DNA from 3 places in the Pseudomonas serboccidentalis genome. Region 3 is predicted to be linked to each of the others. Evidence: predicted binding sites of a transcription regulator. Region 3 holds the regulator's gene; each other region holds the start of a gene.

Region 1 (2,265 bases), 2.0 Mb from region 3:
GACACTGCCAGGTCGGCACGTTTTTCAGGATCGGTTCTTCGTCGAGGTAGAAACGGATCATCTCGGTGACAAACGGGTACACCGATTTGTCGTCCGCCACGCCGGTGCCGATGGCATTGGCCAGCACCACGTTGCCGGAGCGATAGGACGACAACAGCCCCGGCACGCCAAGCATCGAGTCCGGGCGGAACGCCAGCGGGTCGAGGAACGCGTCGTCGAGACGCCGATAGATCACGTCCACCGCTTTCGGCCCGTCGGTGGTGCGCATGAAAACCTTGTCATCACGCACGAACAGGTCCGCGCCCTCCACCAGTTCGACGCCCATTTCCCGCGCCAGAAAGGCGTGTTCGAAGAACGCACTGTTGAAGCGTCCGGGCGTCAGCACCACCACGCTCGGATTATCGATTGGGCTGGAGCTCTTCAGGGTATCGAGCAACAGGTTGGGGTAGTGGTCAATGGGCGCGATGCGCTGGGCGGCGAACAGCTCGGGGAACAGACGCATCATCATTTTGCGGTCTTCGAGCATGTAGCTGACGCCGCTGGGAGTGCGCAGGTTGTCTTCGAGCACGTAGTAAGTGCCGTCGCCATCGCGCACCAGATCAACGCCGGAGATGTGCGAATAGATGTCCCGGTGCAGGTCCAGACCCTGCATCGCCAACTGGTACTGCTCGTTGGCCAGCACCTGTTCGGCGGGGATGATCCCGGCCTTGATGATGCGCTGCTCGTGATAGAGGTCGGCGAGGAACATGTTCAACGCCTTGACCCGCTGGATACAGCCGCGCTCGACGATCCGCCACTCGCTGGCGGGAATGCTGCGCGGAATGGTGTCGAAAGGAATCAGGCGCTCGGTGCCCTGCTCGTCCCCATAGAGCGTGAAGGTGATCCCGGCCCGGTGGAACAGCAGATCGGCCTCGCGTCGCCGTTGTGCCAGCAACTCGTCAGGCGTATCGGCCAGCCAGCGGGCGAACTCCCGGTAATGCGGGCGGACCTGGCCGCCGGCATCGTACATTTCATCAAAATAGGTGCGGATCATGCCGTACTCCTTGTCACCCGGACCTACAGGCCTTCGCAAGGCCCGTGCCATCGGCATAAACGCTTTGATTTCAATCGGTTGGATATTCACGTCAGCAACACCGCACCATTCCTGTGCGGCAAATGCCCCGACCTGATCGCCCCCGCCTCATTGCGACGCAGTGCGGTCGCCTATCACCAGCATAGTCAGAGTTGATTTCACTGCTCGGCGTCAGCTACGGATAATCCGTGCATTCGCTGAACGAACCTCTACGCAGAAGTCTTCAGCCCCACTGATCCGCACTACCAACGCAGCCCGCAAAGCCTTAACCCTGACCGGTTCCTCTCCTTATCGGTCTTCCCTTTAGCCACCCTCTCCGGTGGCTTTTTTTTGCCTGTTTGAAACGTTTTGAAAGCAAAAGCCAAAGATCGCAGCCTTCGGCAGCTCCTACAGATGATGGGTTGTAGGAGCTGCCGAAGGCTGCGATCTTTTGATTTTCAAAAACAACAACGGCCGACCCAAAGGCCAGCCGTTGCTTACGTTCATGCAAGAGATCAGTTCAGACGGTAGCGACTGCGCACCTCCTGCTTCACGCCCCAGCCTTCGATGATGCCGCCCAGCGGCTCGACCACGGCAGAGAAACCCTGCTCGAAATCGCCAATGTCGTCATAGGTTGCGTACATCACTTTGCTCAATTCCAGCGACCAGGCACCATCGTCGCGCGCACTGACCTGGGCATTGATGGACTCACCGCGAAATTTGCCTGCCGCCCTGCGCGCCCGCTCCTCGTCCGGGAAAATGGCGTAGAACTCGATGGGATGGAATCGGGAAAAGTCGAAACCGCCTTCTTTCATGCGGCGCAGCACATTGCTGTTGATGTCTTCTTGATAGGCTGTGCTCATGAATCGTCCCCCTCGGATAGATGGATAGACTTTCCGTATTCCCGCCCCGGGCCTTACAGGCCAAAGTACATCGGCAACCGGGTTGCCGGCGGGAAACAAGCATGTAGCTGACAAGACCAGACCTTAGCGATTGGTTCGCTGATCTCACTTGCAGAGTAGCCCCAAGATAGAGGCGCTGCCAAGGCCTGGCACAGCAGGTGACAAGAAGAATTTCAGATAGGAGTGATGCTGCGGATTTCGATGCTGTTCTGGGTTTTCAGGCTTTTCACCCCGGCATCGGCGGTACGACCTTCCAGATCGTTCATGTCCAGTTCGGCGGCGACGGGCAGGAGCCGTTCCTTGATCAGGCGT
Region 2 (2,265 bases), 1.3 Mb from region 3:
ATTTCGAACAGTTCCGGGTCTTCCTGGAAAAAGCCTGTGGCATTTTGCTCGGTGAAAACAAGCAGTACCTGGTCTCGAGCCGTCTCAACAAACTGATGGAGCAGCAAGGCATCAAGTCCCTGGGTGAGCTGGTACAGCGCATCCAGACCCAGCCGCGCAGCGGTTTGCGCGAGCAGGTGGTCGATGCCATGACGACCAACGAAACCCTGTGGTTTCGTGACACCTATCCGTTTGAGGTCTTGAAGAACAAGGTGCTGCCCGAGGCGATCAAGGCCAGTCCCAACCAGCGTCTGCGGATCTGGTCGGCGGCGTGCTCGTCGGGTCAGGAACCGTATTCGCTGTCGATGTCGATCGATGAGTTCGAGCGCAGCAATCTCGGCCAGTTGAAGATGGGCGTGCAGATCGTTGCCACGGACTTGTCCGGCAGCATGCTGACCAACTGCAAGACCGGCGAGTACGACAGCCTGGCGATCGGTCGCGGTTTGTCCGCCGACCGTCTGCAGCGTTACTTCGACCCGAAAGGGCCGGGGCGCTGGGTGATCAAGGCGCCGATCAAGAACCGGGTGGAATTCCGTTCGTTCAACCTGCTCGACAGCTACGCGAGCCTGGGCAAGTTCGACATCGTGTTCTGCCGCAACGTACTGATCTACTTCTCCGCCGAGGTGAAGAAGGACATCCTGTTGCGCATTCACAGCACGCTGAAGCCGGGCGGGTATCTGTTCCTGGGCGCCTCCGAAGCGCTGAACGGTTTGCCGGATCATTACCAGATGGTCCAGTGCAGCCCGGGGATCATTTACCAGGCCAAGTGAAGCATGTGGCAAAAGAAGGGAGCCCTCAGGGGCTCCTTTTTTTTGCCGCATGCTTCACGTAGGAGCTGCCGAAGGCTGCGATCTTTTGATTTTGTTTTTCAAGATCAAGATCAAAAGATCGCAGCCTTCGGCAGCTCCTGCAGGGGGAGGTGTTAACAGGACGAAGCGGCAGAAAAGCGGCAGCCAGCGGAAACCGGTTGCCGCTTTTCTGGCATTGCCGCGTTGCCGACTTCTCGCAAAGCCCCGGTTTACGGGGGTTTTTCTGTTTGGCACGGGGCTTGCTAAAGCTCAGGTACGAAAAACCGGTCACCCGAAGGTTCCCGACATGAGCATCAGCTTCGATAAAGCGCTCGGCATTCACGAAAAGGCATTGGGCTTCCGCGCCCAGCGTGCCGAAGTGCTGGCCAACAACATCGCCAACGCCGATACCCCGAACTACAAGGCTCGGGATCTGGACTTCTCCAAAGTGCTTGAGGCACAGACCCAGAAGAACGCCAACGGCACCATCGCCCTGAACATGACCAACAGCCGTCACATCGAAGCTGAAGGCCTGGGCAATGGCGATGAGTCGCTGATGTATCGCACGCCGATGCAGCCTTCGATCGACCAGAACACCGTGGACGCCCAGCTTGAACAGTCGAATTACGCGGAAAACGCGGTCGGCTTCCAGGCCAGCTTCACCCTGCTCAACAGCAAATTCAAAGGGCTGGTGTCAGCCCTGCGCGGAGAGTAATCCATGTCCCTGTCCAGCGTTTTCAACATTGCCGGCAGCGGCATGAGCGCACAAACCACGCGTCTGAACACCGTGGCTTCGAACATCGCCAACGCCGAAACCGTCTCGTCGAGCATCGACCAGACCTACCGCGCCCGTCACCCGGTATTCGCCACCATGTTCCAGGGCGGCCAGAACAGCGGCAGCAACTCGCTGTTCCAGAGCCAGGACGCAGCCGGGCAGGGCGTGCAGGTGCTCGGTGTGGTCGAAGACCAGAGCAACCTCGAAGCGCGTTACGAGCCGAACCATCCGGCGGCCGACGCCAAGGGCTACGTCTACTACCCGAACGTCAACGTGGTGGAAGAAATGGCTGACATGATTTCCGCGAGCCGGTCGTTCCAGACCAACGCCGAAATGATGAACACCGCCAAAACCATGATGCAGAAGGTACTGACCCTCGGTCAGTAATAAGGGGCGACTGCCATGAGCGTTACCGATACCACCAGCAGCCTGAGCATGAATGACATCCTGGCGAACTCGTCGAAAAAGACCAGTTCGACCACCGGTGGCATTGCTTCGGCGACCAACAGCGCCACCGGCGGCCAGGCACTGGGCAAGGACGCGTTCCTGCAATTGCTGGTGACCCAGCTGAAGAACCAGAACCCGCTCGATCCGCAGGACAACAGCGCCTTCGTTGCGCAGTTGGCGCAGTTCAGCAGCCTTGAGGGCATCACCACCCTCAAC
Region 3 (2,265 bases):
TGGCTACCGCACCGAAGTTCATCCTGCTCGACGAACCGTTCGCCGGTGTCGACCCGATCTCCGTCGGCGACATCAAGCAGATCATCCACCACCTCAAGGCCAAGGGCATCGGCGTACTAATCACCGACCACAACGTCCGCGAGACCCTGGATATCTGCGAAACCGCGTACATCGTCAACGACGGTCAACTGATCGCCGAAGGCGACGCCGAGACCATCCTGGCCAACGACCTGGTCAAGGAAGTGTACCTGGGCCACGAGTTCCGCCTCTAAAGCGCGAGCGCATTCGGCCAGCCGTCCGGGCGCTGTAACGTTGAAGCTGATTTTTTATACGCTTTTATTGTTACAGCGCTCTGGGCAGATACGACGCTTCAAAGATGTTCACCGCGCTTCGATGCGATGCGTCAACAAAGTTTTATACGCTTTTATTGTTACAGCGCTCTAGGCAAACACGACAGTTTCAGGCATATAATTTGCTTAAGTTTGGCGCTCCGGCGCCCTGTAGTGGATGGCGCATGCGCGCCGGCGAATAAGGTGTTTAGCCCCTGCCATGAAACCATCGCTAGTCTTGAGAATGGGCCAGCAGCTGACGATGACACCGCAGCTGCAACAGGCCATCCGCCTGCTCCAATTGTCCACCCTGGACCTGCAACAGGAAATCCAGGAGGCCCTGGAATCCAACCCGATGCTCGAACGCCAGGAAGAAGGCGACGACTTCGACAACTCCGATCCTTTGGCCGACAACGCCGAACAAAAAACCAACACCGAGATTCAGGAACCCTCCTATCAGGAAACCGCCCCGACGGTGGACAACCTGGAGGACGGCGAATGGAACGAGCGCATCCCTAACGAATTGCCCGTCGATACCGCCTGGGAAGACGTTTACCAGACCAGCGCGAGCAGCCTGCCCAGCAGCGATGACGACGAGTGGGATTTCACCACCCGCACCTCTGCCGGGGAAAGCCTGCAAAGCCATCTGTTGTGGCAATTGAACCTGGCGCCGATGTCCGACACCGATCGCCTGATCGCCGTGACCCTGATCGACTGCATCAACAATCAGGGCTACCTCGACGAAACCCTCGAAGAAATTCTCGACGCCTTTGATCCGGAGCTCGATATCGAGCTGGACGAGATCGAAGCCGTCCTTCACCGCATCCAGCAGTTCGAACCGGCCGGTATCGGCGCGCGCAACCTCGGTGAGTGCCTGCTGCTGCAATTGCGTCAGCTGCCGGCCAAGACCCCGTGGCTGAACGAAGCCAAGCGTCTGGTCAGCGATTACATCGATCTGCTTGGCAGCCGCGACTACAGCCAACTGATGCGGCGCATGAAGCTCAAGGAAGATGAACTGCGCCAGGTCATCGAACTGGTGCAGAGCCTCAATCCGCGCCCGGGTTCGCAGATCGAATCGAGCGAAGCCGAGTACGTGGTGCCCGACGTCATCGTGCGCAAGGACAACGAACGCTGGCTGGTCGAGCTGAACCAGGAATCGGTGCCCCGCCTGCGGGTCAACGCCCAGTACGCCGGGTTCGTGCGTCGTGCCGACACCAGCGCCGACAACACCTTCATGCGCAATCAGTTGCAGGAGGCGCGCTGGTTCATCAAGAGCCTGCAAAGCCGCAATGAAACCCTGATGAAAGTCGCCACACAGATCGTCGAGCACCAACGCGGCTTCCTGGAGTACGGTGACGAAGCGATGAAACCGTTGGTCCTGCACGACATCGCCGAAGCGGTCGGCATGCATGAATCGACGATTTCCCGGGTCACGACCCAGAAATTCATGCATACCCCACGCGGTATTTATGAACTGAAATACTTTTTCTCCAGCCACGTCAGCACCTCCGAAGGCGGCGAATGCTCGTCCACGGCGATCCGCGCGATCATCAAAAAACTGGTTGCAGCGGAAAATCAGAAAAAGCCGTTGAGTGACAGCAAGATCGCTGGTTTACTGGAGGCACAAGGCATTCAGGTGGCTCGCCGCACCGTCGCCAAGTACCGCGAATCCCTCGGGATCGCGCCTTCGAGCGAACGCAAGCGGTTGATGTAAGCCACGTTACAGCGTTCCAGTGGCAGGCTATCCGGCCTGCCGCTTTATGCACTGGCAACGAAGGAGAAGCTGTATGCAAGTCAACATCAGTGGACACCAACTGGAAGTGACCGAACCTCTGCGCACCTACATCAACGAGAAACTCGAACGATTGGAGCGCCATTTCGACAAGATCACCAACGTGCAAGTCACGATGTGCGTCGAAAAGCTGAAGCAGAAAAT

The links. Region 3 encodes sigma-54, which starts transcription at its own class of promoters, with help from an activator protein. Its sites were predicted from a motif close to ANTGGCATNNANNTTGCTNT; they were not measured.
Region 1: the regulator sigma-54 is predicted to act here: its motif matches at 1,066-1,085, upstream of NN484_RS10450 (circularly permuted type 2 ATP-grasp protein).
Region 2: the regulator sigma-54 is predicted to act here: its motif matches at 1,075-1,094, upstream of flgB (flagellar basal body rod protein FlgB).

Annotation. Positions count from the first base shown of each region.
Region 1 is NZ_CP101655.1:2,253,796-2,256,060, reverse strand. It holds gene NN484_RS10450 (circularly permuted type 2 ATP-grasp protein) at 1-1,033, opposite strand, end outside; gene NN484_RS10445 (ribonuclease E inhibitor RraB) at 1,567-1,914, opposite strand; gene NN484_RS10440 (hypothetical protein) at 2,127-2,265, opposite strand, start outside.
Region 2 is NZ_CP101655.1:4,914,127-4,916,391, reverse strand. It holds gene cheR (protein-glutamate O-methyltransferase CheR) at 1-809, shown strand, start outside; gene flgB (flagellar basal body rod protein FlgB) at 1,135-1,542, shown strand; gene flgC (flagellar basal body rod protein FlgC) at 1,546-1,989, shown strand; gene flgD (flagellar hook assembly protein FlgD) at 2,005-2,265, shown strand, end outside.
Region 3 is NZ_CP101655.1:226,865-229,129, reverse strand. It holds gene lptB (LPS export ABC transporter ATP-binding protein) at 1-272, shown strand, start outside; gene NN484_RS00905 (RNA polymerase factor sigma-54) at 550-2,043, shown strand; gene hpf (ribosome hibernation-promoting factor, HPF/YfiA family) at 2,117-2,265, shown strand, end outside.